3 regions of the Rhizobium sp. WYCCWR 11128 genome follow, and region 1 is predicted to be linked to each of the others. Evidence: predicted binding sites of a transcription regulator. Region 1 holds the regulator's gene; each other region holds the start of a gene.
The links. The regulator LexA, encoded in region 1, represses DNA repair genes until DNA is damaged. The targets are predictions, from matches to a motif close to TGTTCNNNNTGTGTTCNG.

Region 1 (10,778 bases):
AGTCGAGGTCGTTCTTCGGATAAACGAAGGGCTGGCCGATATGGTACTTGTAGGCCATGGCGGCAAGCGTCGGCATCTTGGCGATCATGCGCAGGCTGGCGACCATGCGCTGGTGCGGATCGGTGATGTCGGTGGAGTCGTGATAGAAGGCCGACAGCGCGCCGACGCAGCCGCACATGACGGCCATCGGATGCGCATCGCGGCGGAAGCCAGTGAAGAAGCGGCTCATCTGCTCGTGCACCATGGTGTGGTGCGTGACGCGGTAATCGAAATCCTTCTTCTGCACGGTGGTCGGCAGTTCGCCGTAAAGCAGGAGGTAGCAGACCTCGAGGAAGTCGCCGTGCTCGGCGAGCTGCTCGATCGGATAGCCGCGATGCAGCAGGACACCTTCGTCGCCGTCGATGTAGGTGATTTTCGATTCACAGGATGCGGTCGAGGTAAAACCCGGATCGTAGGTGAAGGAAGCTGTGTTCTTGTAGAGGGCACCGATATCGATGACGCTCGGGCCGATCGTGCCGCTTTTGACAGCAAGGTCGACAGACTTGTCACCGATTTTTATTGTAGCGCTTTGATCCGTCATGCTGATCCTCCGAAATGGCGGTGGCGCCATAAAAGCGCCATAGGGGTTAAGCGTCCTCACCGATAGCTATATGATCGCGAAGCTAATGCCAAGTTACCGTGATGGCATTTTGTGCATTGCGGTATCACCTTTTAGGCACTGCAGCGATGAGCCGCACGCATATCGGAAGCTGATGATTCGACTGGTCTTTTGGCGCTCGCGATTTTCCCTCATATTTCAATCGATTATTCTTGCCGGATTTGATTGGAGGTTGCATTCTGGCCGCCTTCGCAGCCGGGCTTGGGCGGTTCATGCAGGAGTTGACGACAGTCGAATTGCGGCCGGAAGCAGGCGAAGGCCTTGCCGACTCCTCCAGTTTTTCACCACCTGTCGTGGTGACGCGACCGACACGGACGCAGTCGGCGACACCATTGCGCCACCGGCTGCCGGCCGCAGCCTCGCAATTGCTGCGTGCCGGCATGCGCATGCTGGGCGAAGAGGCGGACCATGGCCGCCTGCTGCTGTTTTCGCCGGTCTTCCTCGGCGCTGGGTCAGCCGTCTGGTTTCTCGCGGCATCGGATTTTTCCCTCGTTGCATCACTGCTCTGCCTGTCGGCGGTGACAGTGGCGGTTCTCATCGCCAGCCGCAGCCGGGCGGCAGTGCGGGCAACGCTGCTGGCGCTCTCGCTCGTGGTCTGCGGCATGGTCACGGCGCAGTTCGAGAGCCGGCGGGCTTCGACCGTGATCCTCGATTCATCAGTGACGACCACGGTGACCGGCCGTGTCGAGCGGCGCGAAGGCGATGGTCGCGGGCGGTGGCGCTACATTCTTGCGGTCACCGGCACTAGGGCACCGGAGCTGAAGCGGCGGCCGGAACGCATCACCGCCATCGCCCGCGGCGCGGACGCGGCCTTCGAGATCGGCGATATCATTACCGGCAGGGCGCGGCTGACGCCGCCGGCAGGTCCGGCACTTCCCGAACTCAACGACTTCTCCTTCGGTGCCTATTTCGATGGCATCGGCGCCAACGGCTTCTTCTACGGTGCACCGACGAAGGTCGATGCGCAGGCTGGTCCCCAGGCTGCCAGATCGACGGCTGAAACGCTGCTCGAAGGGCTCTACCGGCTGCGCAGCGGCATTGGTGACCGCATAAGGTCGATCCTGCCCGGCGACACCGGCGCTTTCGCCGCTGCTCTGGTGACGGACGAGCGGCGTGCCATCTCGAATGAGACGACGGAGGCGCTGCGCCAGTCCGGTCTGGCTCATATCATCGCCATCTCCGGCCTCAACATGGCACTGTCGGCCGGCATCTTCTTCGTCGGCTTCCGGATGCTGCTCAGCCTCTTTCCCGGCATTGCTGAGGCCTACCCGACGAAGAAGATCGCTGCCGCCGGCGCGCTCATCGCTGTCACCGCCTATTTCCTGATTTCGGGCTTTGCGGTCTCTGCCGAACGCGCCTTCATCATGATGGCCATCATGTTGGTTGCCGTCTTCTTCGACCGGCCGTCGATCAGCCTGCGCAATGTCGCTCTCTCCGCGCTCGTCATCATCGTCATTTCGCCGTCCGAGGTTTTGGGTCCGAGCTTCCAGATGTCTTTTGCAGCGACATTGGCGCTGGTCTCGGGCTATCAGCTGTGGAAGGACCGGCGCGTCCGCGAAAACGCCTTCCTGAAGCTGCCGATCATCAGGCCATTCGTTACGGTTGCGGGCTTCTTCGGCGGCATCTTCCTGACCTCGCTGATCGGCGGTTTTTCCACCGCGCTGTTTTCGATCGAGCATTTTCATCGCCTGACCGCCTACGGCCTGCCGGCAAACCTCGCGACAATGCCGATCATCTCCTTCATCATCATGCCGGCCGGCCTGCTGGCGATGCTGCTCATGCCTTTCGGCCTGGACGTTTTGCCTTGGAAGGTGGTGGGATTCGGCCTCGATCTGGTGATCGCGGTCGCAAAGACGGTGTCCGGCTGGGATGGCAATATAGACGTCGGCCGCTTGCCCGCCTGGTATTTCGCCGTCGCCGTGGCAGGCTTTCTGCTGCTGACGCTGCTCCGCACCCGGTTGCGCCATGTCGGCACATCGATCATCGCGGTCGCAACGCTCATCCTGCTGCTTCTGCCGGGTCCCCGTCCGCCGGATTTGGTGATTTCGGAGGATGGCAGTCTCGTCGCAATCGTCGAGGCGGCAGCCATGGCGTCCAACCGTGAAAGACCGCCGGATTTCATCTTCGACCAGTGGCAGAGAGCGCTGGTCCTGCCGAGGCATGATCCGCCGAAGATGCTGGATGGTCCTGCTATCCCGCCTGAGGGAGAAGACCGCCGCGTCAGGCTTTCCCGCGATCAGCAGAACGAAGCAAGGACCGCGATGCGGGCGGCCACAGCGGGCGGTGACGCAAACCGCTTTTCCTGCGTCAAGAAGGCCTGGTGCACATCAAGGCTCGCCAATGGTCAGGTGGTTGCTGTCATCGACAATGCCGCCTATCTCGGTCCGGCATGCGACGCGGCCGATATCGTCGTGACCTCGGTCCGCCTTCGCTTCAACAGCTGCCGCTCGGGTGCGACGCTCTTCACCGGTGAGACGCTGCGCAGGACCGGATCCATCGAGTTGCGCTTCACGGACGCCGGCCTGGAGGTCGCAACCGCATTCGATGCATTGTCGCGGCCATGGATGCGCCATCGCGCCTATGACTGGCGCAGCAACAGCTTTACCGAATCGGGCCTAGCCAATGTCAGTGATAGCGGCGAATGAGACCGACGAGTTTACCCTGAACCTTGACACGGTCCGGCCCGAAAATCCGGGTCTCGTAAGCCGGGTTGGCGGCCTCCAGCGCGATCGAGGCGCCCTTGCGGCGGAAGCGCTTGAGTGTCGCTTCTTCGTCGTCGACGAGAGCAACGACGATGTCGCCAGGACTTGCGGTGCTGCCGTTGCGAATGATCACGGTGTCGCCGTCGAAGATGCCTGCGTCGATCATCGAATCGCCCTTGACCTCCAGCGCATAATGTTCACCGGAGCCGAGCATGTCGGCCGGAACGACGATGTCGTGGGTATTGTTCTGGATCGCCGAGATCGGCACACCGGCAGCGATTCGGCCCATGACCGGCACGGAGACCGAGTTGCCGTTGTCGGCGACGGGCTTTGCGGGAGCAGGGGCGGTGACCGGCTGCGGTTTGCCGAGGCTGCCCTCGATGACGCTCGGCGAAAAGCCGCGCCGGGGCTGAATGCTGGGGCTGTAGGCCTCCGGAAGCTTGATGACCTCAAGCGCGCGGGCGCGGTTCGGTAGGCGGCGAATGAAGCCTCGCTCCTCCAGCGCCGTAATCAAGCGATGAATCCCGGACTTGGAGGCGAGGTCCAGGGCATCCTTCATTTCGTCGAAAGATGGCGGAACGCCGGATTCCTTCATGCGCTCATGAATGAAAAGGAGAAGCTCCTGTTGTTTGCGCGTGAGCATCGACGTTGTGACCTCGTGATTGAAACAAATCCAGAACAGACACTATATGTTCCATATGTGTTCCGCAAGTAGCTAAATTTCCGTAAAACTTGGCGCCAACTCGTTGAGATTTTTATTTTCATTCGCCGGATTGGCACACAAGTCTTGCCTTGGGCGGCACTCTCACACATCTCTGCCGTGTTAGGAGAGGGGGATATCATGAACGAGCACTCCGCCAAACCGCACCCGCTGGATCATGTCGTGCTGCCGGTCGTCAATATCGATCTGGCGCGCGAGAGGCTCGGCAAGCTCGGCTTCACTGTTGCCGCCGATGCGCGCCATCCCTTCGGAACGGAGAATGCCTGCGTCTTCTTTGCCGACAAGACCTATCTGGAGCCGCTCGGGATTGCGAGCGTCGAGGAGAGCGAGGCATCAGCGCGGCAAGGCAATGTCTTCACCGCCCGCAACCAGGCCTTTCGCTTCCGCTGTGGCGAGGAGGGGCTTTCGGGGCTGGCTTTCGGCAGCAAGGATGCCGGCATCGATCATCAGAATTTCGTCGGCAACGGATCGAGCGCCGGCGAGATGCTGCAGTTCACCCGGCCGATGACGATGCCGGACGGTTCCGAGACGATTGCCGGCTTCAAGCTGGCTTTCGCCGGCGACCTGCGCGCGCCTGATCTCCTGCTCTTCACCGTCGAGCGCGTCACGCTGCCGGCTGACCGCGCCGCGCTGGAGACGCATGCCAATGGCGTCACCGGCCTAATCGAGATCGCGCTTTGCACGCCGGAGCCGGCCGCCTTCGCTGCCTTCGTCAGCCTTGCCGTGGCGCAATCGGCAGTCGAGAAGACCGGGTTCGGCGTCAATATCGCAGCATCGAATGCGAAAATCAGCCTGATGACGCCGGAAGGGCTGGAGGCCTATTTCGACATCGCCGGCTCATCCGCAGATCGCGGCCTGCGCGGCCGGGCAATCCTCTTCACTGTCGCCGATCTTGCCGTGACAGAAGCGCATTTGGCTGCTAACGGGGTGACATACACGCGCAAGAACAATCGCATTCTGGTGAAGCCCGCGCCCGGGCAGGGCACGCTCTTCGCCTTCGAGGAAACACGATGAGCACTGATACGAATTCCGAAGTCAGGATCGGCGAAGGCCAAGGCCAGGTCACTTTTTCCAATACCGGCCGCCTGTCGCTGATTGCCGGTCCCTGCCAGATGGAGAGCCGCGACCACGCCTTCATGGTTGCCGGCACGCTGAAAGAGCTTTGCGGAAAGCTCGGCATCGGCCTCGTCTACAAGAGCTCCTTCGACAAAGCGAACCGGACCTCGCTTTCGGCCGAACGCGGTATCGGGATCGAAAAGGGCATGGAGGTCTTTGCCGACCTCAAGAAGGAATTCGGCTTTCCCGTCCTGACCGACGTTCATACCGCCGAGCAATGCGGGGAGGTGGCAAAGGTCGTCGATGTCCTGCAGATCCCGGCCTTCCTTTGCCGCCAGACCGACCTTCTTATCGCCGCCGCCAAGACCGGCCGCGTCGTCAATGTCAAGAAGGGCCAGTTCCTCGCTCCCTGGGATATGAAGAACGTCCTGAAGAAGCTCAATGCCAGCGGCAATCCGAACGTGCTGCTGTGCGAGCGCGGCGCCTCATTCGGCTACAATACGCTGATTTCCGACATGCGTTCGTTGCCGATCATGGCGGCGATGGGCGCGCCCGTTATCTTCGATGCGACCCATTCCGTGGCGCAGCCGGGCGGCCAGGGCGAATCCTCCGGCGGTCAGCGGGAATTCGTGGAAACCCTGGCGCGCGCCGCTGTGGCTGCCGGTATTGCTGGTGTCTTCGTCGAAACCCATCAGGACCCCGACAATGCCCCTTCCGACGGCCCGAACATGGTCTATCTCAAGGACATGCCGCGGCTTCTCGAAAAGCTGCTTGCCTTCGATGCGGTCGCCAAGGCCTAAGGTTCAGCTTGACGTTCAACAGTCTGACATGATCGTACTATAGGCCACATCCGAACGCTGGTCCGAAGGCTATTGCAGCATTGTAATTTGCACGCCTTCGACTAAGACAGGTTTCGAACCATTTATCACCCACCGAGCAGGAAGAACCCATGACTGCAATCACCGATATCATCGCCCGCGAGATTCTCGATAGCCGTGGCAACCCCACCGTCGAAGTCGATGTCTATCTCGAAGATGGCAGCATGGGCCGCGCGGCGGTTCCCTCGGGCGCCTCGACGGGCGCGCATGAAGCGGTCGAACTGCGTGACGGCGGCAAGCGCTACCTCGGCAAGGGTGTCGAAAAGGCGGTCGAAGCCGCCAACACCGAGATCTTCGACGCGATCGGCGGTATCGACGCCGAAAACCAGATCCAGATCGACAACATCATGATCGAGCTGGACGGCACGCCGAACAAGTCGCGCCTCGGTGCCAACGCCATCCTCGGCGTATCGCTCGCCGTTGCCAAGGCTGCGGCCCAGGCGTCCGGCCTGCCGCTCTACCGTTATGTCGGCGGCGCTTCCGCCAGCCTTCTGCCGGTGCCGATGATGAACATCATCAATGGTGGTGCTCATGCCGACAACCCGATCGATTTCCAGGAATTCATGATTCTGCCGGTCGGCGCCGATTCGATCGCCGAAGCCGTGCGCATGGGTTCGGAAGTCTTCCATACGCTGCGCAAGGAACTTGCCGCGCAGGGCCATAACACCAATGTCGGCGATGAAGGCGGTTTCGCACCCGGCCTGAAGAGCGCGCCGGAAGCTCTCGACTTCATCATGAAGTCGATCGAGAAAGCCGGCTACAAGCCGGGCGACGACATGTGCCTCGGCCTCGACTGCGCCTCGACCGAATTCTTCAAGGACGGCAAATACGTACTCGAAGGTGAAGGCCGCACGCTGGAGTCGGGCGCCATGGCCGAATACCTGGCCGAGCTCGCCGCCAAGTATCCGATCATCTCGATCGAGGACGGCATGGCCGAAGACGACTGGGATGGCTGGAAGACGCTGACCGACCTGGCCGGCAAGAAGACCCAGCTCGTCGGCGACGATCTCTTCGTCACCAACTCCGCCCGTCTTCGCGACGGCATCCGCATGGGCGTCGCCAACTCGATCCTCGTCAAGGTCAACCAGATCGGCACGCTGACGGAGACGCTCGATGCCGTCAACACGGCGCACAAGGCGGCCTATACCGCCGTCATGTCCCACCGCTCCGGCGAGACCGAAGATTCGACCATCGCCGATCTCGCGGTCGCCACCAACTGCGGTCAGATCAAGACCGGCTCGCTGTCGCGTTCCGACCGTCTTGCCAAGTACAATCAGTTGATCCGCATCGAAGAGGGCCTCGGCCCGCAGGCCCAGTATGCCGGCCGCTCGATCATTCGCGGCTGATCGGATCTGATTTCTAATGGCTTGACCCGCGCCTCCCGGCGCGGGTTTTTTGTTGCCCGTTTTTTAGAGTCAACGAACGGTTAATCTCTGCGCGTTAGATTGAACGAATTGGTAATGCGTTCAAGAGCATGCGTGTATGTGGACAAAGCATCATAAGAAGAGAAAGATCGGTCGCTTCGTCATTCCGGCCATGACGGTCGCCTTCCTCTCCTATTTCGGTTATCATTGCATTCATGGCGATTACGGCCTGCGCGCGACGGAGACGTTCGAGCGTCAGCGTGTCGCCCGCGAAAAAGAGCTTGCGGTCTTGAAGGCGAAGCGCGAACATCTGGAAAATCAGGTCGCGCTCCTGAGTGACGGCTCGCTCGACAAGGATATGCTGGACGAAAAAGCGCGTTATCAGCTCAACATGTCGCGCGCGGACGAGATCGTCGTATTCAACCACTATTCCAATTAACCGGAAACAGGTTAATTGGAATTTTCCTAGTTTTTCCAACAATTTAGCGCCGAATACGAGCCATGCAATTATGGCATTGCTGTGGTCATATTTCTTCCCTATGGTACGCGCCACCAAGAAACGACAAACCCATAGGGAGGGTTGAATGGCGCCGCGAAAGACCGCGACCGTTTCCAGCCGCAAAACTGCAGCAAAACCGGCAGCCAAAGCATCGAATGGAGGCCCGGTAGCCGACTTCGATCGCGATGAAGAGCTGAAGGCCTATCGCGAGATGCTGCTGATCCGCCGCTTCGAGGAGAAGGCCGGTCAGCTTTACGGCATGGGCTTCATCGGCGGCTTTTGTCACCTCTACATCGGTCAGGAAGCTGTCGTCGTCGGCATGCAGATGGCGCAGAAGGATGGCGACCAGGTCATCACCGCCTATCGCGATCACGGCCATATGCTGGCAACCGGCATGGAAGCGCGTGGCGTCATGGCGGAACTGACCGGGCGCCGCAGCGGCTATTCCCATGGCAAGGGCGGCTCGATGCACATGTTCTCGAAAGAGAAGCATTTCTACGGCGGTCATGGCATCGTTGGCGCCCAGGTCTCGCTCGGAACGGGTCTTGCCTTCGCAAACCGCTACCGCGGCAACGACAATGTCTCCATCGCCTATTTCGGCGACGGCGCTGCCAACCAGGGCCAGGTCTACGAGAGCTTCAACATGGCTGCTCTCTGGAAGCTGCCGATCGTCTATATCGTCGAGAACAACCGTTACGCCATGGGTACCTCGACCGCCCGCGCCACCGCGCAGTCGAACTACTCGCTTCGCGGATCCGGCTTCGGCATCCCGGGCATTCAGGTCGACGGCATGGACGTTCGCGCCGTCAAGGCGGCGGCCGACGAGGCGCTCGAACATTGCCGCTCCGGCAAAGGCCCGATCATCCTCGAAATGCTGACCTATCGTTATCGTGGTCACTCGATGTCCGATCCGGCGAAGTATCGCTCCAAGGAGGAAGTGCAGAAGATGCGCTCCGAGCAGGATCCGATCGAACAGGTGAAGGCACGTCTCATCGAAAAGGGCTGGGCTTCCGAAGACGATCTGAAGGCGATCGACAAGGATGTCCGCGACATCGTCGCCGACAGCGCCGACTTCGCCCAGGCCGATCCGGAGCCGGATGCATCCGAGCTCTATACCGACATTCTGCTCTAATCGGGGAGGGAACCCATGCCTATCGATATCCTCATGCCCGCCCTCTCTCCGACCATGGAAGAAGGCACACTGTCCAAATGGCTGAAGCAGGAAGGTGACAAGGTCACCTCCGGCGACGTGATTGCCGAAATCGAAACCGACAAGGCGACGATGGAAGTCGAAGCCGTCGATGAAGGGATCATCGGCAAGCTGCTCGTCGATGCCGGCACCGAAGGCGTCAAGGTCAACACCAAGATCGCCGTGCTGCTGCAGGACGGCGAATCGGCCTCGGATCTTTCCGCCGCCAAGCCGGCCGCCGCACCAGCTCCGGAAGTTGCCCAGGAAGAGAAGCCGACCAACACCGGTTCTGCCTCCGCACCGCTTCCGGCCGAGCCGAAGGCCGTCGTTCCGAACGACCCTGAAATCCCGGCCGGCACCGAAATGGTGTCGACGACCGTGCGCGAAGCGCTCCGCGACGCCATGGCCGAGGAAATGCGCGCCGACGAAAACGTCTTCGTCATGGGTGAGGAAGTCGCCGAATATCAGGGCGCCTACAAGGTCACGCAGGGGCTGCTGCAGGAATTCGGGCCCCGCCGCGTCGTCGATACGCCGATTACCGAGCATGGCTTTGCCGGCGTCGGCGTCGGTGCCGCCATGGCCGGCCTTCGCCCGATCGTCGAATTCATGACCTTCAACTTCGCCATGCAGGCGATCGACCAGATCATCAACTCCGCTGCCAAGACGCTTTATATGTCCGGCGGCCAGATGGGTGCTCCGATCGTCTTCCGCGGCCCGAATGGTGCAGCGGCCCGCGTCGGCGCCCAGCACAGCCAGGATTATGCTGCCTGGTATAGCGCCATTCCCGGCCTGAAGGTCGTCATGCCCTATACGGCATCCGACGCCAAGGGCTTGCTGAAGGCCGCGATCCGCGATCCGAACCCAGTCATTTTCCTCGAAAACGAAATTCTCTACGGCCAGCACTTCGATGTGCCGAAGCTCGACAATTTCGTTCTCCCGATCGGCAAGGCCCGCATCCATCGTCCGGGCAAGGACGTCACCGTGGTCTCCTTCGGCATCGGCATGAGCTATGCGACCAAGGCTGTCGCCGAACTCGAGAAGATCGGCATCGACGTCGAACTGATCGACCTTCGCACCATCCGCCCGATGGACCTGCCGACCGTCATCGAATCGGTGAAGAAGACCGGCCGCCTGGTAACGGTCGAGGAAGGCTATCCGCAGTCTTCCGTCGGCACCGAAATCGCTACCCGCGTCATGCAGCAGGCCTTCGACTATCTCGATGCGCCGATCCTGACGATCGCAGGCAAGGACGTTCCGATGCCTTACGCCGCCAATCTCGAAAAGCTCGCCCTTCCGAACGTCGGCGAAGTGGTCGATGCGGTGAAGGCTGTTTGCTACAAATAAGGGGAGGGTGTTTCGATGCCGATCAATATCACGATGCCCGCCCTCTCTCCGACCATGGAGGAAGGCAATCTTTCCAAATGGCTGGTCAAGGAAGGCGACAAGGTCAAGTCCGGCGATGTGATCGCCGAGATCGAGACCGACAAGGCGACGATGGAAGTCGAAGCCGTCGATGAAGGCACGGTCGCCAAGCTCGTCGTTGCCGCCGGCACCGAAGGCGTCAAGGTCAATGCGCTGATTGCGGTTCTCGCCGCCGATGGCGAGGATATCTCCGCTGCGGCAAGCAGTGCGGGTTCGGCCGCTCCGGCACCGAAAGCTGACGGTGCAGCCGCGCCGAAGGCCGAAGCTGCACCGGCTCCGGCCCAGTCTA
Region 2 (10,778 bases), on a different contig from region 1:
GTCGGAGGACGGGCAATATTGCTTTCACGGCGGTGTCGACTGGGCGGAAATGCGCATGCTGGTCGAGGATACGCTGAAAGGTCAGGCGACACGTGGCGGCAGCACCATCCCGATGCAGACGGCGAAAAACCTCTTCCTCTGGAACGGCCGCTCCTTCGTGCGCAAGGCGCTGGAACTTCCGCTCGCGGTGAGCACGGATTTCGTCCTGTCGAAACGGCGGCTGATGGAAATCTATCTCAATATCGCCGAATGGGGTCCCGGCATTTACGGTATCGAGGCGGCGGCCCAGCATCATTTCAAGGTGCCGGCCTCGAAGCTGACGCGGCGCCAGGCATCGCTGCTTGCCGTCTCGCTGCCGAACCCGATCGACCGCAATGCCGGCAAGCCCGGACGAGGTCTTCGCCGGCTCGCCGGCGTAATCGAGAGACGCGCACAAGGTTCGGGCGATTACATCAGGTGCATCTATGATTGAGATCAGAACTTATCGTTAGAACAGGATGTCGTCCGAAAACCGCTCACACTTTTCGGTATCGTGCTCGAGACGTGGCAAGTGTCATCTGACATTCTTGGTTCTGCCATATGGGCGAATGCAGTCCAACCAGAGCCCCCGAGTCGCCCATGACCATCACGACATTTTCGCCCGAGCTTCTCTTTTATTCGAAGAGGCACAATCCAACCCCGCCCGCCCATCTCGGCAGCCGTTATCGCAAGGTCGGCGGCTTTCTGCCGGAAGCCGGCAACACCATCGTTTGCCATATCGAGAAGGGTTCGCAAACGCAGGCGGTGCTGATCGAGGCGCGTGAGAAATATCTGGCGATGCCCGAAGCCCCGCAGTTCCTCTTCACGCCGATATCAAGCATTCACATGACACTTTTCGAAGGTGTCATCGAGACCAGGCGCCGCCAGGATTGCTGGCCGGGCGACCTGCCTCTCGATACGCCGATCGACGACATGATAGCGCTGATGGCGGCCCGGCTCGAAGGTTTCTCGATGGCCGATCCCTTCAAGGTCGCCATCGTCGAAGCTCGCCCGTCGGGCCTGCTCGTCGACGGGGCGACGGAGAGAGACCGCAAGGTCATGCGCGCCTGGCGCAATGCGCTGGCCGAGCTTCTGGGCTATCGCCAGCCGAACCATGAGGACTATAAGTTCCACATGACCTTCGCCTATGCGATCGAACGGTTGGAGGACGAAGCCTTGCCGCGATGGCAGGCAATGCTCGACAACGTGGCCGACGATGTCCGCCGCAAGGCCCCTGTTTTCGAGCTGACCCCGCCGGCATTCTGCCTGTTCGAGGACATGAACCATTTCCACGAATTGTTGATCTTCGATTTTGAAGCCTGAACGGGAGAAGCCCATGGATAGACCGACGCTCTACATCGCCAACAAGAACTATTCCTCCTGGTCGTTCCGGCCGTGGATGGCGCTGACGGGCGCCGGCGTCGATTTCGAGGAAGTCCTGATCCCCTTCGACTATCCTGGTGGCAACCCCGATATCAAGGCGGTCTCACCGACCGGGCGAGTACCACTTCTGCAGCACGGCGCATTGAAGATCTGGGAATCGCTGGCGATCATCGAATATGTCGCCGAGCTTTATCCGGACGCCGGCCTTCTGCCGAGGGATCGCGCCGAGCGGGCGCTCGCCCGTTCGGTTTCGATGGAAATGCTTTCGGGCTTCCGGGCGCTGCGCGGTGCCTGCCCGATGAATATCCGCCGGCCGAAGGGCAAGATCGCGTTGCCGGATGGTGTCGACGCCGATATCAGCCGCATCGAGACGATCTGGCGCGACCTGCTGCAGCAATCCGGCGGACCGTTTCTGTTTGGCGCGTTCAGCGGGGCGGATGCGATGTTTGCGCCTGTCGTCAACCGGTTCGAAATCTATGATCTCGTCAGCCAAAACGATACGCTGGCCTATATGGAGACCATGAAGGCGCATCCGGCCTGGCGGAAATGGGAAGAGGCGGCCCGCGCCGAGCCCTGGATCGTGCCGGAAGACGAAGTCTGAGCCTGGAATCATCGGCTTTGCAAAAAATACGCATGGGGACTGGTCAAGGTCACCCCTTGCATGTATAAGCGCGCCAAATTCCGAAATCGCGACATGTCCGTTTCGGCCGCCGGTGTGGCCGTGGGAATGTTTTGCCCGCAAGTGGAGTAAGAGAAATGGCTGTACCGAAGAGAAAAACAAGCCCGTCCAAGCGCGGTATGCGCCGTTCGGCAGACGCCCTGAAGGCTCCGACCTACGTCGAAGACAAGAATTCCGGCGAACTGCGCCGCCCGCATCATATCGATCTGAAGACCGGTATGTATCGCGGACGCCAGGTTCTGACGCCGAAGGAAAGCGCATAATTTCCCGATCCGGCTTGTCCGATCGAAGTTTCAAGGCCGGCGTCACGCCGGCCTTTTGCATTTCGACAATATAATATTTGCAATGACTTGCGGTGGGGCAAGGGTTTGCGGCAGTATTGTTCCATGATGCACTGGGAGATTGCCGATGATAGCCGCCATGCCCCTGATGATTATCCCATTTATTCTTTACAATCTTGCGATGCTAGGCCTGATGGGCAATGGCGGCATTCCAGCACTGCAACATGATATCATCGTGCTGTCGATGATCTCGGGCGCGATCTGGAGCATGGCGCTCGGTGATCTTTTCATCGTCATCGCACTTGTCGTGCTGTTCTTCGAAATCCTCAAAGCGACCAGAACTGGTCCCGGCAATCTCGTCAACCACATGCTGTCGATGCTGGTGTTCATCGCTTTCCTGGTCGAGTTTTTGCTCGTCCGGGATGCTGCGACGCAGGTCTTCTTCATTTTGATGACGATCGCTCTGATCGATGTCATCGGCGGTTTTGCCGTATCGATCCGAAGCGCCGGGCGGGATGTCTCGATCGGATTATAGGTTGTCGAGTTTGTTCTGAAGGGCGCGGAGCTGTTCCTTCAGCTCATCGATATCCTTGGCCTCGGCCTTGCGGCTTTCCTTGGCAGGCGGCGTCATGAAGGGCGAGAACATCTGCATCGCCTGCTGAAACAGCTCGGTGTTGCGGCGAACATGGTCCTCGACCATCTGCATCGGCAACTGCAGGTTCTTGCCGAGCGGCGTTTCGCCGAAGGCGCGGTTTACTTGCTCGCGCATCTGGGCCTGTTGTTCGGTGAAGGAGCGCATCGAATGTTCGAGAAAGCTCGGCACGACCATTTGCATCTGGTCGCCGTAATAGGTGATGAGCTGGCGCAGGAAGGAGATCGGGAGCAATGTGTTGCCGGTCTTCGATTCCTGTTCGAAGATGATCTGGGTCAGCACCGAATGGGTGATGTCATCTCCGCTTTTTGCATCTTGTACGTTAAATTCTTCGCCCTTCTTCACCATCTCCGCCAGGTCTTCCAGCGTCACATAGGTGCTGGTGCCTGTGTTGTATAGGCGGCGATTGGCGTATTTCTTGATAACGATCTGACCCTCATGCTTCGCCATATCAGTCTCCTGAACCCCCGTCTGATTTATGGATATTCCTCCACTTGAGACTGTAAACGCAAAAGAAGGCCGGTGACAATCTCTTTGTGCGATGCGGCAAACCTATAACAGAGCAGATGAATTGGGCTTTGAAAGGCTTTGCCGAAAAATGACAGCAGCCGGTCTTCGCGTTTGACTTGTGCTCCAAGCTTTGCCAGTTTCCACTTATGTAAGTGAGACGAAAACGAGGAGCGTCCCCATGAGCAATCCATCCATCGTCATCGCCAGCGCAGGGCGAACAGCAGTCGGCGCCTTCAACGGTGCTTTCGCGACGGTCCTCGCGCATGAGCTCGGGGCGGCCGTCATCAAGGGCGCGCTTGAGCGTGCCGGCGTCGATGCCGGCGAGGTGGATGAGGTCATCCTCGGCCAGGTGCTTGCCGCCGGCGAGGGTCAGAACCCGGCCCGCCAGGCGGCGATGAAGGCCGGCATTCCGCAGGAAGCGACGGCCTGGGGCGTTAACCAGCTCTGCGGCTCGGGCTTGCGCGCCGTCGCGCTCGGCATGCAGCAGATCGCCACCGGCGACGCCAAGATCATCGTTGCCGGCGGCCAGGAATCCATGTCGATGGCCCCGCATGCCGCGCACTTACGCGGCGGCGTCAAGATGGGCGACATGAAGATGATCGACACGATGATCAAGGACGGCTTGACCGACGCTTTCCACGGCTACCACATGGGCATCACCGCCGAGAATGTTGCGCGCCAGTGGCAGCTTTCGCGCGACGACCAGGATCAGTTCGCCGTCAGTTCGCAGAACAAGGCGGAGGCAGCGCAGAAGGCCGGTCGCTTTGTCGACGAGATCATCCCCTACGTCATCAAGACACGTAAGGGCGACGTTACGGTCGATGCTGACGAATATATCCGTCACGGCGCGACTATCGAGGCGATGGGGAAGCTGCGCCCGGCCTTCGACAAGGACGGCACGGTCACGGCCGCGAACGCGTCCGGCCTCAACGACGGTGCCGCTGTGGCGGTGCTGATGAGCGAAGCGGAGGCGGTCCGGCGCGGCGTCCAGCCGCTCGCCCGCATCGTTTCCTGGGCAACAGCGGGTGTCGATCCGCAGATCATGGGCACCGGACCGATCCCGGCTTCGCGCAAGGCGCTCGAGAAGGCCGGCTGGTCGGTCAACGATCTCGATCTCGTCGAAGCCAATGAGGCCTTCGCGGCGCAAGCCTGCGCCGTCACCAAGGATCTCGGGTGGGATCCGTCGATCGTCAACGTCAATGGCGGAGCGATCGCGATCGGCCATCCGATCGGCGCCTCCGGTGCGCGCGTTCTCAACACGCTGCTGTTCGAAATGAAGCGCCGCGGCGCCAAGAAGGGTCTTGCCACGCTTTGCATCGGCGGTGGCATGGGTGTGGCCATGTGCTTTGAAGCGCTTTAAATAGCATACGATCCATATTTGATTGAAGATCCCGCCAAGCGGCGGGGCGAAAAACAAAAGGGGAGCGGAACATGAGCAGAGTGGCTTTGGTCACCGGGGGTACACGCGGCATCGGCGCGGCAATATCCATGGCACTGAGAAATGCCGGATACAGGGTCGCCGCCAGCTATGCCGGCAACGACGAGAAGGCCAAAGCCTTCCACGATGTTACCGGCGTTCCGGTGTTCAAATGGGATGTTTCGGATTACCTCGCCTGCGGCGAGGGAATTGCCAGGGTCGAAAGCGAGATCGGTCCGGTCGAAATCCTCGTCAACAATGCCGGCATCACCCGCGACGCGATGTTCCACAAGATGACGCAGCAGCAATGGCACGAGGTGATCAATACCAACCTCACCGGCCTGTTCAACATGACGCATCAGGTCTGGACCGGCATGCGTGACCGCAGCTTCGGCCGTATCGTCAATATCTCGTCGATCAACGGCCAAAAGGGCCAGATGGGCCAAGTGAATTATTCGGCGGCCAAGGCGGGCGATCTCGGTTTTACCAAGGCGTTGGCTCAGGAGGGGGCGAACAAGAACATCACCGTCAACGCCATTTGCCCCGGTTACATCGGAACGGAAATGGTGCTTGCCGTGCCGGAGAAGGTGCTGAACGAACGTATTATTCCGCAGATCCCCGTCGGCCGGCTCGGCGAACCGGAAGAGATCGCGCGCTGCGTCACCTTCCTCGTCTCCGACGATGCCGGCTTCATCACCGGTTCGACGCTGACGGCCAATGGCGGACAGTTCTTCGCCTAGGCTTTCTGTCTTCACGTCGACAGTAGGAATTAGATTCAAAGCGATGGCGCGTCCGGCAGGATCGCGCCATCGCTGTTTATGGGCGTCTCGTGATGCCGGTTGCGATTTTGTGGCCGGAGCAGTCGCGCTGTTTCGGGAAGATCAAGAGCGGCGGTCTGTGTTCGGACGTCGCTGTGTCCGAACTCTGGCCGGCACTTTGCGCAGTGAAAGATCATTGGCGCTGAGGGCTGATATTGCGGTTGTCAGGAAAGCCCACGCGATGAGAACGGCGACGAGGGAATTCAGCAAAATCTGAATCATGGAAGCGTTTCCTTTCCGGTGCGTCGGGAGGCTCTGCCTGTCCGTTGCGCTCCAAAACAGGATGATCTTAGGCCGGGTCGGCCTAAAATCATCCTGTTCTACATTTACAGTGAGAGCATGATGTCGTCCGAAAACCGCTCACACTTTTCGGCATCATGCTCTGAAGGAAATATGTGCCTGCCCGTTGGGCGGCGCTAGATTTGACTTTCGCAACCGATTGTCAACGTCTCGTTGACGGATACGACCGGCAAAGAAAACGGGCGCCGAAGCGCCCGTTGGGAGTCCGATATGCTTGTGCCGATCAGCGGCAACGAGCCTCATAGCGGCGACCGTAGCGGTCGCGATAGACGCAGTAGCCGCGGCGTTCGACCGACTGGCCGATCAGAGCGCCAGTCAGACCGCCGGCAACGGCGCCGACGGCGGCACCACCCCAGCTGTTGGTGACGACACCGCCGATAACAGCGCCAGTGCCGGCGCCGATCGCCGTGCCTTGCTCGGTCGCTGTGCAAGATGCGAGTGCGCCCACGAGCGCACCAATAAGAACAATCTTCTTCATCATGTCGTAACTCCCCAGGTTAGTTGGCCTTTAGACGCGGCCCATTAGTACAAGGATAATGATAATCACGAGAACTAGCCCCAAACCGCCAGAAGGTCCATAGCCCCAGCCACGGCTATAACCCCAATTCGGCAAGGCTCCAATCAAGAGCAGAATGAGGATAACAAGTAGTATCGTGCCAAGCATGGTGTGTTTCCTTCATTTCATCCGCAATTTGGATGGACTGGAAACACGTATTGGCGATTTTTGTTCCCGGTTAAGCTCTGGAAATGTGACGAAGCCTGATTCACGGTTTAATTTCCGTCATTTCCGAAAATTGCCGCTATGGTTAAAAAGACATTTAAATACAATATGTTGCGGTGAACAAAGCGGGAAAATCGCGATGTCGCCGATTCGTCAGCGATTCGTTCCGTTTTTGATCGGCGAGCCGAGAGTGGCCGCCCCTGAGTTAACGCTGCGACTTAACGCCGTCTGAATCCGGTTTCCGAAAGATTAATGCCGATCTGACGAGGGCGGGGCGAAGGATCTGCCGCCCATGCGCATCTAGGACCTGGACCTGATAGCGCCACAAGATGTGGGCGTGAACGAAAGGCGAAAACGGCGGAGTCAGCGATTCGTCTCCGATTCGTTCCGGCTTTGGTCGAGAGGTTAATTTCGGGCGGATTTTCGCCTATCCAAGATCGGGCGGGAATTGCGGAGTCGCGATAGCGAAAATATGAACAGGTGAGAGTCTCGCGATTCAGCATCTAGTGGGAAAAAGTGATTCAAAATCAATACTTAGCCGTGAACAAAAGCTGAATCAGCGGGAGTCATCGATTCGTCGCTGATTCGTTCTTGCGCTGTTCCGAATCGGAAATTCGGGCGTTCCACGGGACTCGCAAAGGTCGTAATCCCCGATGCATTTTGAAATCTGCCCTTGCGTTTGCGACGGCAGCTGTCCATGTGTTGTCCAGCTTCCATCGAGGAGCCGAGATTTTCCTGAGGCCACCCGCCTCATTTGCATGGACTCATGACTCTGATTTCGCAGCCGATGATTCTGAGCGGGCGCGGTGTGACCGCGGTGCTCGGGCCGACCAATACCGGCAAGACCCATTATGCCATCGAGCGCATGGTTGCGCACGGGACGGGCGTGATCGGCCTGCCACTTCGGCTTCTGGCGCGCGAGGTCTATACGCGGGTGGTAGAGAAGGTCGGCGCGCAGAATGTGGCGCTGGTCACCGGCGAGGAAAAGATTTCGCCGCCCAATGCGCGTTTTTCCGTCTGCACTGTCGAAGCGATGCCGCGCGAGACCAAGGCCGCCTTCGTCGCGATCGACGAGGTGCAGCTCGCCGGCGATCTCGAACGCGGCCATATCTTCACCGACCGCATCCTGCATCTTCGCGGCCGCGAGGAAACGCTGCTGCTCGGCGCGGCAACGATGCGGCCGATCCTGCAGCAGCTCCTGCCCGGCATCACTATCGTCGAGCGGCCGCGGCTTTCGCATCTTTTCTATGCCGGGCAGAAGAAGATCACCCGACTGCCGCAGCGCTCGGCCATCGTCGCCTTCTCCGCTGACGAGGTCTATGCCATCGCCGAGCTCATCCGCCGGCAGCGCGGCGGCGCGGCGGTGGTGCTCGGCGCGCTCAGCCCGCGCACCCGCAATGCGCAGGTGGCGCTCTATCAGGCGGGCGACGTCGAATATCTGGTGGCGACCGATGCGATCGGCATGGGCCTCAACCTCGATGTCGATCACGTCGCCTTTGCCCAGGACCGGAAATTCGACGGTTACCAGTTCCGCAATCTCAATCCGGGCGAACTCGGCCAAGTCGCCGGGCGCGCCGGACGGCATGTGCGGGACGGGACCTTCGGCGTCACCGGGCAAGTCTCGCCCTTCGACGACGAACTGGTGCAGCGCATCGAGGGGCACGAATTCGACAACGTTAAGGTTTTGCAGTGGCGGACGACGGAGATGGACTTCTCCTCAATCGCATCGCTGCGCGCCAGCCTTGAGGTGGGACCGCGCGTGCCGGGGCTGACGCGGGCGTTGCCTGCGGTCGACCAGCAGGCGCTGGAACAGCTTTCGCGCTATCCCGAGGTCATCGATCTTGCCGACAGGCCGGCGCGCGTCGAAAAACTCTGGGAGGCTTGCGCGCTTCCCGATTATCGGCGTATCACCCCAGCACAACATGCCGATCTTATCTCGACCCTCTTTTCCGATCTTGTCCGCTATGGCACGGTGAATGAGCAGTTTCTTGCGGAGCAGGTTCATCGCTCCGATCGAACAGATGGGGAAATTGACACGCTTTCGGCGCGAATCGCGCAGATAAGGACCTGGACCTACGTTTCGAATCGGCCCGGTTGGCTTGCCGATCCGACACACTGGCAGGAAAAGACGCGGGAAATCGAAGATCGATTGTCCGACGCGTTACATGAAAGGTTGACGAAACGCTTTGTTGATCGCAGGACATCTGTGCTCATGAAGCGCCTGAGAGAGAATGCGATGCTGGAAGCTGAAATCAGTGTGAATGGCGATGTCTTCGTTGAAGGACATCATGTAGGGCAATTGAGCGGGTTCCGTTTCACGCCGGTGGCGGGAACGGACGGACCGGATGCCAAGGCGGTTCAGGCTGCGTCGCAGAAGGCGCTCGGGCTCGAGTTCGAAGCCCGCGCGGCCCGGATGCATGCCGCCGGCAACAGCGATCTGGTGATCGGTTCGGATGGGTTGATCCGTTGGCTGGGCGACCCGGTGGCGCGGCTTTCGGGCAGCGATCACATCATGCGTCCGCGCGTGATCCTGCTGGCCGACGAACAACTGACGGGCAATGCCCGCGATCACGTCGCCGCCCGCATCGAGCGCTTCGTCAATCATCATATCAGCACGGTGCTGAAGCCGCTCGATGATCTGTCGCGCGCCGAGGATCTGCAGGGCCTTGCCAAAGGGCTTGCCTTCCAGCTCGTCGAGAATCTCGGGGTGCTCTTCCGCCGCGACGTGACCGAAGAGGTGAAGTCGCTGGACCAGGAGGCCCGTGCCTCCATGCGCCGCTACGGCGTGCGTTTCGGCGCCTATCATATCTTCGTTCCCGCACTTCTGAAGCCGGCGCCGGCCGAGCTCATCACGCTGCTCTGGGCGCTGAAGAACGACGGTCTCGACAAGCCCGGCTACGGTGATCTCATTCCGGTGCTTGCCGCTGGCCGCACCTCCGTCGTCACGGATCCGACCTTCGAGCGGATGTTCTACAAGCTCGCCGGCTTCCGTTTCCTCGGCAAGCGAGCCGTACGCATCGACATCCTGGAACGGCTGGCCGATATCATCCGTCCGCTGCTGCAATGGAAGCCCGGCCAAAACAACCGTCCGGAGGGCGCCTATGATGGCCGCCGCTTCACGACGACGACGGCGATGCTGTCGATCCTCGGTGCGACGCTCGAGGACATGGAAGAAATCCTCAAGGGTCTCGGCTATCGCGCCGATGCCGTGAAGGCGGAAGAGGCATCACTACATCTTGCAGCGCAGGATGTGGCCTCGGTGCCTGCCGCCAGCGCACAAACGCCTGCGGAAGAGACAGCCGAGAAGGCCGATCACGACGATGCCGATGGCGCTGCGGAAGAGACTGCTGCCGAGCCATCCGCAACCGAGGCGGCTTCGGCGGTCGCCGACGCGCCGGTGACGGAAGCGGTCGAAACTCCCGCTCCGGCCGAACCGATCGAGACATCCGCTCCTGCGGAAGCGGTATCGGCTTCCGAGGAAGCAGGATCTGCTCCTGGGGAAGCCGGCGAGCCGACGGAACCGAAGCCGGTTCTTCTGTGGCGTCTTGGCGGTCGCAACGACAATCAGCGCCAGGCGCGCGGCGGGCATGGCGAACGCCGTGGCGGCCAGGGCGAGCAGCGCGGTCAGAACCAGGAGCGCGGCGACCGCAATCGCCGGCCGGGCGGCGGTGAAGGCGGCGAGGGCAATCGCAATGGCGACGGCCGCGACAACAATCGCCAGAACCGTGGCAAGGAAGGCGGCGGTCGCGATGGTGGCCGGCCGCAGCAGGCAAGAGGCGACCGCAATAACCAACCACGGGGCGACCAGCCGCGCGGTGACCGGCAGGACCGTGGTGATCGCAAGGATCGCGGCGAGCGTAACGATCGCAACGACCGCAACAACAATCGTGGCGGCTCGCAGCCGTTGCGCTTCGAGGCCAAGCCGCCGCGCAAGGAGAAGCCGATCGATCCGGATTCGCCTTTCGCCAAGCTCGCAGCTCTCAAGGAGCAGATGAAGAA
Region 3 (10,778 bases), on a different contig from region 1:
CTAGCTGCTGCGACGCTCTTTTGATGGCTTCCGACGGACGGCGCCGGATATCGCTCGGCGATTTCAGGCACGAGGCTCTGTCGGAAACATCGTCCACCAACAGCGAATGCCTCGCCCGGGCTCGGGCGGGCGATGGCGGTAATCTCTGGGTGACCGCCGAGAGGCAGACGGGCGGTCGCGGCCGCCGCGGCAGGCTCTGGGTTTCCGAGCGCGGCAATCTCTACGCTTCCCTTCTCCTGATCGACCCGGCGCCGATGGAGCGGCTGGGCTCGCTGCCGCTGGCAATCGCCGTTGCCGTGCACCAGGCGATCCGCAGGGTGTTGCCACTGGGCGCCGAACCGCTCGAGGTCAAATGGCCGAACGATATCCTCATCGGCCGAAAGAAGACCTGCGGCATTCTCGTCGAAGGCGAGGGGCTGCCGGACGGCCGTTACGCGCTGATCGTCGGCATCGGCATCAATATCTCGATAATGCCCGACAATCCGCTCTACCCCGTTACCTGCCTGCGTCAGCAGGGAAGTGCGGCGTCGCCGGAGGAACTTTTCGCGCATCTCTTCGCCGCCACGGCGGAAGTGCTTGAAATATGGGACCAGGGCCGTGGCGTCGGCGAGATCACGACGCTCTGGCGCGCCATCGCCTGCGGCATCGGCGAAAAGATTACGGTCAATTTGCCGGACCGATCGATTTCCGGACAATTCGCCGGAATTGATGATAATGGCTTGTTGATGCTCGATACCGGCGCTGGCAGGATAATGCCCATTGCTGCCGGTGATGTGTTTTTTGGATAGCGGAAAAAACGAAAATTATGGCGAAACAGGACGAACTGGTATTCCTGCCTCTGGGCGGTGTCGGTGAGATTGGCATGAATCTCGCTCTCTACGGCTACGGCCCGCCCGAGCATCGCCAGTGGATCATGGTCGATTGTGGCGTCACTTTTCCCGGGCCTGACCTGCCGGGCGTCGACCTCGTACTGCCGGATATCCGCTTCCTCGCCAGCGAACGAAAGAACCTCAAGGCGATCATCATCACCCATGCGCATGAAGACCATTATGGTGCGCTCGCCGATCTCTGGCCCGGCCTCAACGTGCCGGTCTATGCCTCTGGTTTTACCGCAGGTCTGCTCGAAGCCAAACGCAATTTCGAGAAGGCGACGATCGGCGAAGTGCCGGTGACGCCGTTCAAGGCCGGCGATACGATCAATGTCGGCCCGTTCAGCATCGAAGGTGTCGCCGTCAACCATTCGATCCCCGAGCCGATGTCGCTGATGATCCGCACGCCGGTCGGCAATGTCATCCATACAGGCGACTGGAAGATCGACCACGAGCCTTCGCTCGGGCCCCTGACCGACGAGACACGTTTCCGCCAACTCGGCGACGAGGGCGTGCTGGCGCTGATGTGCGATTCCACCAATGCGCTGCGCGACGGTGTTTCGCCTTCCGAGAAGGATGTGTCCGAAAGCCTGCGTAAGATCATCGAGAATGCCGAGGGCCGGGTGGCGATCACCACCTTCTCGTCGAATGTCGGGCGCATCCGTACTGTTGCCGAGGCTGCAGAGGCGGCAGGCCGCGAAGTGCTGCTGCTCGGCAGTTCGCTGAAGCGCGTCGTGAACGTTGCCCAGGACATCGGCCTGATGGAAGGTGTGAAGCCCTTCATCTCCGAGGACGAATACGGCTATATCCCGCGCGACAAGGTCGTCGTCATCCTGACCGGCAGCCAGGGCGAGGCGCGGGCAGCCCTTGCCAAACTCTCGCGCGATGAGATGCGCAATGTGGCGTTTACGGCAGGCGATATCGTCGTCTTTTCCTCGCGCGCCATTCCCGGCAACGAGAAGGCGATCCAGGACATCAAGAACGGCCTCGTCGAGCAGGGTGTGCACATCATCACGGATACCGAGGCATTGGTCCACGTTTCCGGCCATCCGCGCCGCAACGAGTTGCAGCGGATGTATGAGTGGACACGGCCGAAGATCGTCGTGCCGGTGCATGGCGAGGCAACACATCTGACGGCGCATAAGGAACTTGCCGAGCAATCCGGCATCGCACTGGTGCCGCGGGTGCGCAACGGCGATATCCTGCGGCTGGCGCCCGGTCCCGTCGAGGTGATCGGCGAGGCGCCGCATGGCCGGATTTATAAGGACGGTACGCTGATCGGCGATTTCGACGAGATGGGTATCGGCGAGCGCAAGAAGCTCTCCTATGTCGGCCATGTCGCGGTCAACGTCTTGCTCGACGCCCGCTATGACATCGTCGGCGAACCCGACCTCATTTCGATCGGCCTGCCGACCTACGATGATGAGGGCGAGGATATGGAGGATACGCTCTTCGACGCGGCGGTCAGCGCCATCGAGAGCATTCCGCGCGCCCGCCGCAAGGATATCGACATGCTGCAGGAGGCCGTGCGCCGCGCCATCCGCTCGGCCGCGAACAACACCTGGGGCAAGAAACCTCTTGTCACCGCCTTCGTCACCAAGGTCTGACCATGCTCGGCCGGGTCAACCATATCGCCATCGCCGTGCCCGATCTGGCCGCAGCGACGGCGGCCTATCGCGATACGCTGGGTGCTGCCGTATCGCAGCCGCAGGCTCTGCCGGAACACGGCGTCACCGTCGTCTTCGTCGAATTGCCGAACACCAAGGTCGAATTGCTGCAACCGCTCGGCGATACTTCGCCGATCGCAGCCTTCCTCGAAAAGAACCCATCCGGCGGCATGCATCACATCTGCTACGAGGTGGACGATATCCTTCTCGCCCGTGACCGGCTGGTCACGGCGGGCGCAAGGGTGCTTGGCGATGGCCAGCCGAAGACCGGCGCGCACGGCAAGCCGGTGCTCTTTCTGCACCCCAAGGATTTCTTCGGCACGCTGATCGAACTCGAACAGGCCTGAGCCCTGCTGCGGCAGAGTGACCCGAAGACCGCAAAACCTTTCGTCCGCTTTGAGTTGGTCGCCATTCCACCGTATAAGGACGCGATATTACAGCGCCGCGTGTCTTCTAAGACGCGCAAAGGACGCTGTAACAATTTAAATTGCTGCATTCCTTAAATCGATTCCGATTTAAGGAATGCAGCAGCGCCACACCAACGGGAACCAGAATGCTCCAGATCTTTCTTCAGGGATTTGCCGTCTACTTCATCATCTGGTGGATGACGCTTTTCGCCGTCCTGCCGATCGGCCTGCGCACCCAGGCGGACGACAATGATGTCGTGCTCGGCACCGTTCCGAGCGCGCCCACCCGGTTTCGCGCCGCTTTCGTGTTTTCGCTGACGACGCTGATTTCGGCCCTGGTCTACGGCCTCTGGTACCTCTGCGACACCTATTTCGGCTGGGGCTTCGATGCCCTGCCGCAACTCGGCCCCAGCTTCTATTGAGTGTGGCTTTTGCTCAAACTTTGAGCAGATGTAACCCTATTGAAAGCGAATTTCGTCATACCAGCGTCATACTGTTGCGGCAAAGAGCTCTCGTAACGGAATGATGGCCATCCCCTTACGGAAGCCGGTTGGATTTCTGGGTGGGGTGGAGGCCGAAAAGCCAAAAAAAAACAAGGCTAAAAGCCTTGTTTTAAGTATCGCGTGATCTGTAACCGTTGCCGGGGCTGCGACGAGCGCGCCTAAGATCTGATCCTCCCAAGACTTGACCGCGAATTCGGCAAGAATTTAACTTCCTGCCTGTTTTGTGAGCTAAAACTAGCTCAAACATTGGGCTTTGTCATCAGCTTTTTTTGCATTTTTGCTACACTCTAGCAAAATTTTTCTGTTGACAAGATTTTCGTTCAAGCCCTTATAAACACGCGCTTTTTCATGCCCTTTCATTTTGCGGGTGCGAACATGCGCTTCCGGGAGGTTGCCGGCATCCGTTGCGGGTTTCCTTCCTGCCGCGAAGCGGCTATGAACGCTCCCGACATTAACAATGGTCTTTCGATTCCGCCTGCTGCGGGATCTCAACTGCTCCGGAATCCGCCATGCGTCTGTCCCGCTATTTCATGCCCATCCTCAAGGAAAACCCCAAGGAGGCGGAAATCGTCTCCCACCGGCTGATGCTGCGCGCCGGCATGATCCGCCAGCAGTCGCAGGGCATTTATTCCTGGCTGCCGCTCGGCAAGCGTGTGCTCGACAAGGTCAACGCCATTATCCGCGACGAGCAGAACCGCGCCGGTGCCATCGAGCTGTCGATGCCGACCCTGCAATCGGCCGAGCTCTGGCAGGAAAGCGGCCGCTACGACGCCTACGGCAAGGAGATGCTGCGCATCAAGGACCGTCAGGATCGGCCGATGCTTTACGGCCCCACCAACGAGGAGATGGTGACGGATATTTTCCGCTCCTCCGTCAAGTCCTACAAGGACCTGCCGCTCAATCTCTATCATATCCAGCTGAAGTTCCGTGACGAGATCCGTCCGCGCTTCGGCACCATGCGCTCGCGCGAATTCATGATGAAGGATGCCTATTCCTTCGATCTGACGCGCGAAGCGGCGGAGCATTCCTATAACAAGATGTTCGCCGCCTATCTCAGAACCTTCGACCGACTCGGCCTGCGCGCCATCCCGATGCGCGCCGATACCGGCCCGATCGGCGGCAAGCTCAGCCATGAATTTATCATCCTCGCCGATACCGGCGAATCCGAAGTCTTCTGCCACAAGGATTTCGTCGACTTCGATATTCCTGGTGAACATACCGATTTCGACAGCGTCGAGGGTTTGCAGGCGATCTTCGACAAGTGGACCTCGCTCTATGCGGCGACCTCGGAAATGCACGACGAGGCGGCTTTCAACGCCGTTCCCGAAGGCGACCGCCTGTCGGCGCGCGGCATCGAGGTCGGCCACATCTTCTATTTCGGCACGAAATATTCCGAGCCGATGGGCGCGAAAGTGCAGGGACCTGATGGCAAGGAACACTTCGTTCACATGGGTTCCTACGGTATCGGCCCGACACGCCTTGTTCCCGCCATCATCGAAGCATCGCATGATGATAACGGAATCATCTGGCCGGCATCGGTCGCACCCTTCGATATCGTTGTGATCAACATGAAGGCGGGCGATCAGGCCTGTGACGATACCTGCGAGTTGATCTATGCCGCGCTGAGCAAGGCCGGCAAGGATGTGCTCTATGACGATACCGACGACCGGGCCGGCACGAAATTCGCGACCGCCGACCTGATCGGTGTACCCGTACAGATTATCGCCGGCCCGCGCGCGGTCGCAAACGGCGAGGTGGAAGTGAAGGACCGCAAGACCGGCGCCCGCGAAACGATGACCATCGAAGCGGCGATCAATCGGTTCGTGGCTTAAGGAAACGGAGGCGAAATGGCAGAGGCAGCAGTGGACCGGAGTTCGAAATCCGGCTTGGGTCCGGCTGGCAAGCCATTTTCCACCTTTGAACGCCTCGTGGCGTGGCGTTATCTACGCGCCCGCCGCAAGGAAGCCTTCATATCGGTCATCGCCGGCTTCTCCTTCGTCGGCATCATGCTTGGCGTTGCGACGCTGATCATTGTCATGGCCGTGATGAACGGCTTCCGCACCGAACTCGTCTCGCGCATCCTCGGCATCAACGGCCACATGATCGTCCAGCCGGTCGACGGCCCCTTCACCGATTATCCGGTCCTCAGCAGCAAGCTCGCCGCCGTACCTGGCGTCAAGATGGCGCTACCGCTCGTGGAAGGCCAGGTGCTCGCCTCCGCCCAGGCCGGCGGCAGCACCGGCGCTCTGGTGCGCGGCGCCCGCGCCGAGGATCTGACCAAGCTCAAAACGGTCTCCGACAACATCAAATCAGGCGATATGGTGGGGTATGCCTCCGGCGACGGCGTGCTGATCGGCACCCGCATGGCCGACCAACTCGGTCTGCGTGTTGGCGATCTCATTACGCTGACGTCACCGGATGGCGACATTACGCCGATGGGCGTCAGCCCGCGTATCAAGTCCTACAAGATTTCCGGTCTCTTCGAGATCGGCATGTCGGAATATGACTCCTCGATCATCTTCATGCCGCTCGAGGAAGCGCAGCTCTATTTCAATGCCGAGGGACTGGTGCAGTCGATCGAGCTCTTCGTCGACAACCCCGACGATATCGACGATCTGAGGCCCAAGGTGGAGGAAGCGGCCGGCCGCCAGATCGCCATCACCGACTGGCGCCAGCGCAACCAGACCTTCTTCTCGGCGCTGCAGGTCGAGCGCAACGTCATGTTCATGATCCTGACTCTGATCGTGCTTGTCGCGGCGCTGAACATCATCTCCGGCCTCATCATGCTGGTGAAGGACAAGGGCAGCGATATCGCCATCCTGCGCACCATGGGCGCCAGCGCCGGCGCTATCATGCGCATCTTCTTCATGACTGGGGCGGCGATCGGCATCGTCGGCACCATTGCCGGTGTGCTGCTCGGCGTTCTCGTCTGCGTCAACATCGAATCCGTCCGCCAGTTCTTCTCGTGGATTTCAGGCACCGTACTGTTCAATCCGCAGGTCTATTTCCTCAGCCAGCTGCCGGCCGAGATGGATCTCAGCGAAACGATCTCGATCGTCGTCATGGCGCTGACGCTCTCCTTCATCGCGACCATCTTCCCGGCCTGGCGTGCCTCCAGGCTCGATCCGGTGCAGGCCCTGCGCTACGAATAAGGAATGCCGCCTTCATGAAACGCAACGTCGTTCTCCAGCTTACCGGCGTCGAGCGCCATTACGGGCAGGGCGGTACGCTGCTCTCGATCCTGAAGGGCGCGGATTTTTCGATATCGAAGGGGGAGATTGTCGCTCTCGTCGCCCCTTCCGGCACCGGCAAGTCGACACTGCTGCATGTCGCCGGCCTCCTGGAGCATCCGGACGGCGGTGAGGTCAACATCAACGGCCATGCCTGCGACGGCCTGAGCGACGAGAAACGCACCGCCATCCGCCGCAGCGAAATCGGCTTCGTCTATCAGTTCCACCACCTGCTGCCGGAATTCTCGGCGCTCGAAAATATCATGATGCCGCAGCTGATCGCCGGGCTTTCCTGGAAGGAAGCCGGAGAGCGGGCCGGCCAGCTTCTCGATTATATGCGCATCGGCCATCGTGGCTCGCATCGCCCGGGCGAGCTCTCCGGCGGCGAGCAGCAGCGCGTTGCGATTGCTCGCGCCGTCGCCAATGCGCCGACCCTGCTTCTTGCCGACGAGCCGACCGGCAATCTCGACCCTGAAACGGCAAGCTACGTCTTCGACGCACTGGAAGCGCTGGTGCGCCAGTCCGGCCTTGCTGCCCTCATCGCCACCCACAATCACGAACTCGCCCGCCGCATGGATCGGCGCGTGACGATCTCCGACGGCAAGATCGTCGATTTCTGAGACTGCGGTCCAGGATGTCCGGTTTGCGCCGATGGCTGCCCCTCACCCTAACCTACCGGGGGCGAGCCACTCGTCTCGCCCCGTCCTTCGGACCCCCGTAAAAGCGGGGCGAGGGAACGTGCCAAACGCAGCGTCGAGGTTAGAGAAAGCCGGTGCGGCATATCCCTTCGCCCCGCGAGCGGGGAAGGTGCAGCGGGCCGCGATCAGGGGATGACCAGTCCGCCGCGATAGTCGAGCATATAGGCCTTCTGGCCATCGACCATGATGCATTCGTGGCCGATGAACCGCTCGCAGCCGCCTTCGCTGCTGTCGATATAGTGGCCGAACGGATGGTCGAATTCCATCCCGCCAAGAAACCGGCCCTCGCGATACATCGCAGAAAGTGCAGCCTTGATCACCGTTCCGGCTGCTGCGCCGTCGATAAGCTCAGGCGCAATGATGCAGCCGAAATAATTCATCGCCCAGACGGGCTCGTCGGCGAGCCACACCACTTCCTGTCCGGCGAAATCGGTCCCGCCGAAATAGCTGTCGAGATAGCGCCAGTCGCCGCGTTCGAAACCGATATCGTGGGCACCCGGCCGGCAGGGCGCGCGCGCCACGCCGCCGCCGACATAGGTCGCAGCCTTCGCCTCCACGACGAATTGGTTCAGCATCGCAATATCCAACATGTCCTTCTCCTCTCAGCCTGATGCTGGCAAATATGCTGCGATGTGTAAAGAACAAAAAGGGAACGTAGGTTGGAAATAAACGGGCCACCGAGGAGGTTGGCCGTCTAGGCGCCGTGACCGATCTGGGACAGGCCGAGAAGGGGCAACCTGCTGCCCATCACATCGGGTACTGGCTCCCAGCGATTCGCAGGTGCACATCCCGGCATTTTTCGAACACAACAAAGAAGGAAAAGATTCCTGTTGACAACAGAACATACATGGAACAAATTGAAAACATAACGAGTAAAGGAGAGCCCGATGACTGACATGATCCGTGATATCGCAGCATTCACCTCCATCGCAATGTTCGTTGCCAGCTTCTCGCTCATCGTCATGGCGCTCTAAAGTTTTCAGGGGACCGCATGGCAATCATGCGGTCCGGGCGCGGGACTTCTTCTGGACATCATCGCCCTCTATGCCGACAATGCGTCCGATTCATTCGGGTGATTGGGAAGGCATGTCATGGCGGATACGGCAAAGGGTTCAACGGGTGAGGCGACCGGCGGCACGCCAGGCTTCATCCACCTGAGGGTCCATTCCGCCTATTCGCTTCTCGAGGGCGCCCTGCCACTGAAGAAGATCCTCTACAAGGCGACCGGCGACAGTCAGCCGGCGATTGCGATTACCGACACCAACAATCTGTTCGTCGCCCTCGAATTCTCCCAGAAGGCGATGGAAGACGGTCTGCAGCCGATCATCGGCTGCCAGGTCTCGATCGACATGGAAGACGGGTTGGAAACGGAAAAGCGCGGCGGCCAGCAGGCCCTGGTCAAGCTGCCGTCGATCGTTCTTCTCGCCGCGACGGATGCCGGTTATGAAAGGCTGGTCGATCTCGTCAGTCGGGCCTATCTCGGCGGCGAGAGCAACCAGGCCGTTCATATCAGCGCCTCCTGGCTGGAGGAGGCGGGCACGGAAGGGCTGATCGCATTGAGCGGCGCCTTGACCGGGCCGGTCGACGTGGCGATCAAGGAAGGCCATCCCGCTCAGGCGGAAGTCCGGCTGCTCACGCTGAAGCGTCTCTTCGGCGACAGGCTTTATGTCGAGCTGCAGCGGCACGGCACCTACGACAAGCGGCACGAACAGAAGATTATCGGGCTCGCCTATGCCCACGACCTACCGCTGGTTGCGACCAATGAGGCTTTCTTTCCGACACGCGACGATTACGACGCCCATGATGCGCTGATGGCGGTCGCGCACAACGCCATCGTCTCCGACGACAGCCGCTTTCGCCTGACGCCGGATCACTATCTGAAGAGCCGGGCCGAGATGGTCAAGCTCTTCGCCGACCTGCCGGAAGCGCTGGAAAATACGATCGAGATCGCCACGCGCTGCTCCTTCGTGCTGAAGACGCGAAAGCCGATCCTGCCACGCTTCACCGGTGCGACCGACGATGCCGAGGAGGCCGAACGCGCCGAGGCGAGCGAGCTGCGCCGCCAGGCGGTCGAAGGGCTGGACATGCGGCTTGCAACGCTCGGCATGTCGCCGGGTTACGAGGAAAAGGATTATCGCGAACGGCTGGATTTCGAGCTCAGCGTCATCGAGCGCATGCGTTTCCCCGGCTACTTCCTGATCGTTGCCGACTTCATCAAATGGGCCAAGCAGCATGACATTCCGGTCGGTCCCGGCCGTGGTTCGGGCGCCGGTTCGCTGGTCGCCTATGCCTTGACGATCACCGACGTCGATCCCTTGCGTTTTTCGCTGCTCTTCGAGCGCTTCCTCAATCCCGAACGCGTCTCGATGCCCGACTTCGACATCGACTTCTGCCAGGACCGCCGCGAAGAGGTGATCCGCTATGTCCAGGCCAAATATGGCCGCGAGCAGGTGGCGCAGATCATCACCTTCGGTTCGCTGCAGGCACGCGCCGCCCTTCGCGATGTCGGCCGCGTGCTTGAGATGCCCTATGGCCAGGTCGACAAGATCTGCAAACTCGTGCCGAATAATCCCGCCAATCCGACGCCGCTGTCCAAGGCGATCGAGGAGGAGCCGAAGCTGCAGGAGGAGGCGGCAAAGGAACCGGTTGTCGCGCGCCTGCTCGATATCGCCCAGAAGATCGAGGGGCTTTACCGCCACGCCTCGACCCATGCCGCCGGTATCGTCATCGGCGACCGGCCGCTTTCCAAGCTGGTGCCGATGTATCGCGATCCGCGCTCCGATATGCCGGTTACCCAGTTCAACATGAAATGGGTCGAGCAGGCGGGCTTGGTCAAATTCGACTTCCTCGGCCTGAAGACGCTGACCGTGCTGAAGGTTGCGGTCGATTTCGTCGCTAAGCTCGGTATCAAGGTCGATCTCGCGGCCATTCCTCTCGACGACAAGAAGACCTACGAGATGCTGTCGCGCGGCGAGACGGTCGGCGTGTTCCAGGTGGAAAGTGCCGGCATGCGCAAGGCGCTGATCGGCATGAAGCCGGACTGCATCGAGGACATCATCGCGCTGGTGGCGCTCTATCGTCCAGGCCCGATGGAGAATATCCCGACCTACAATGCCCGCAAGCACGGCGACGAAGAGCTGGAGTCGATCCATCCGATGATCGACCACCTGCTCAAGGAAACGCAAGGCGTCATCGTCTATCAGGAACAGGTGATGCAGATCGCCCAGGTACTATCAGGTTATTCGCTGGGCGAAGCCGACCTTCTGCGCCGCGCCATGGGTAAGAAGATCAAGGCCGAGATGGACCAGCAGCGCGAACGCTTCGTCGTTGGCGCGGTCAAGAACGGCGTATCGAAACCGCAGGCCGACAACATCTTCGAACTGCTGGCGAAGTTCGCCAATTAC

Region 2: the regulator LexA is predicted to act here: its motif matches at 7,366-7,383, upstream of HX898_RS13920 (helicase-related protein).
Region 3: the regulator LexA is predicted to act here: its motif matches at 8,212-8,229, upstream of HX898_RS31400 (DUF5680 domain-containing protein).

The regions. Positions count from the first base shown of each region.
Region 1 covers NZ_JACCEZ010000001.1:1,303,938-1,314,715, reverse strand. The annotation lists gene gltA (citrate synthase) at 1-580, opposite strand, end outside; gene HX898_RS06365 (ComEC/Rec2 family competence protein) at 871-3,303, shown strand; gene lexA (transcriptional repressor LexA) at 3,284-4,003, opposite strand; gene HX898_RS06355 (VOC family protein) at 4,202-5,095, shown strand; gene kdsA (3-deoxy-8-phosphooctulonate synthase) at 5,092-5,937, shown strand; gene eno (phosphopyruvate hydratase) at 6,087-7,361, shown strand; gene HX898_RS06340 (septum formation initiator family protein) at 7,498-7,818, shown strand; gene pdhA (pyruvate dehydrogenase (acetyl-transferring) E1 component subunit alpha) at 7,964-9,010, shown strand; gene HX898_RS06330 (pyruvate dehydrogenase complex E1 component subunit beta) at 9,026-10,411, shown strand; gene HX898_RS06325 (pyruvate dehydrogenase complex dihydrolipoamide acetyltransferase) at 10,427-10,778, shown strand, end outside.
Region 2 covers NZ_JACCEZ010000003.1:323,830-334,607, reverse strand. The annotation lists gene mtgA (monofunctional biosynthetic peptidoglycan transglycosylase) at 1-472, shown strand, start outside; gene HX898_RS13965 (DUF1868 domain-containing protein) at 619-1,341, shown strand; gene HX898_RS13960 (glutathione S-transferase family protein) at 1,355-2,002, shown strand; gene rpmF (50S ribosomal protein L32) at 2,158-2,343, shown strand; gene HX898_RS13950 (hypothetical protein) at 2,489-2,896, shown strand; gene phaR (polyhydroxyalkanoate synthesis repressor PhaR) at 2,891-3,463, opposite strand; gene HX898_RS13940 (acetyl-CoA C-acetyltransferase) at 3,702-4,883, shown strand; gene HX898_RS13935 (beta-ketoacyl-ACP reductase) at 4,955-5,680, shown strand; gene HX898_RS13930 (YMGG-like glycine zipper-containing protein) at 6,282-6,539, opposite strand; gene HX898_RS13925 (DUF3309 family protein) at 6,567-6,722, opposite strand; gene HX898_RS13920 (helicase-related protein) at 7,546-10,778, shown strand, end outside.
Region 3 covers NZ_JACCEZ010000017.1:74,645-85,422, forward strand. The annotation lists gene nuoN (NADH-quinone oxidoreductase subunit NuoN) at 1-24, shown strand, start outside; gene HX898_RS31365 (biotin--[acetyl-CoA-carboxylase] ligase) at 24-788, shown strand; gene HX898_RS31370 (ribonuclease J) at 806-2,476, shown strand; gene mce (methylmalonyl-CoA epimerase) at 2,479-2,883, shown strand; gene HX898_RS31380 (DUF1467 family protein) at 3,090-3,365, shown strand; gene proS (proline--tRNA ligase) at 3,956-5,278, shown strand; gene HX898_RS31390 (lipoprotein-releasing ABC transporter permease subunit) at 5,294-6,598, shown strand; gene HX898_RS31395 (ABC transporter ATP-binding protein) at 6,613-7,296, shown strand; gene HX898_RS31400 (DUF5680 domain-containing protein) at 7,500-7,964, opposite strand; gene dnaE (DNA polymerase III subunit alpha) at 8,466-10,778, shown strand, end outside.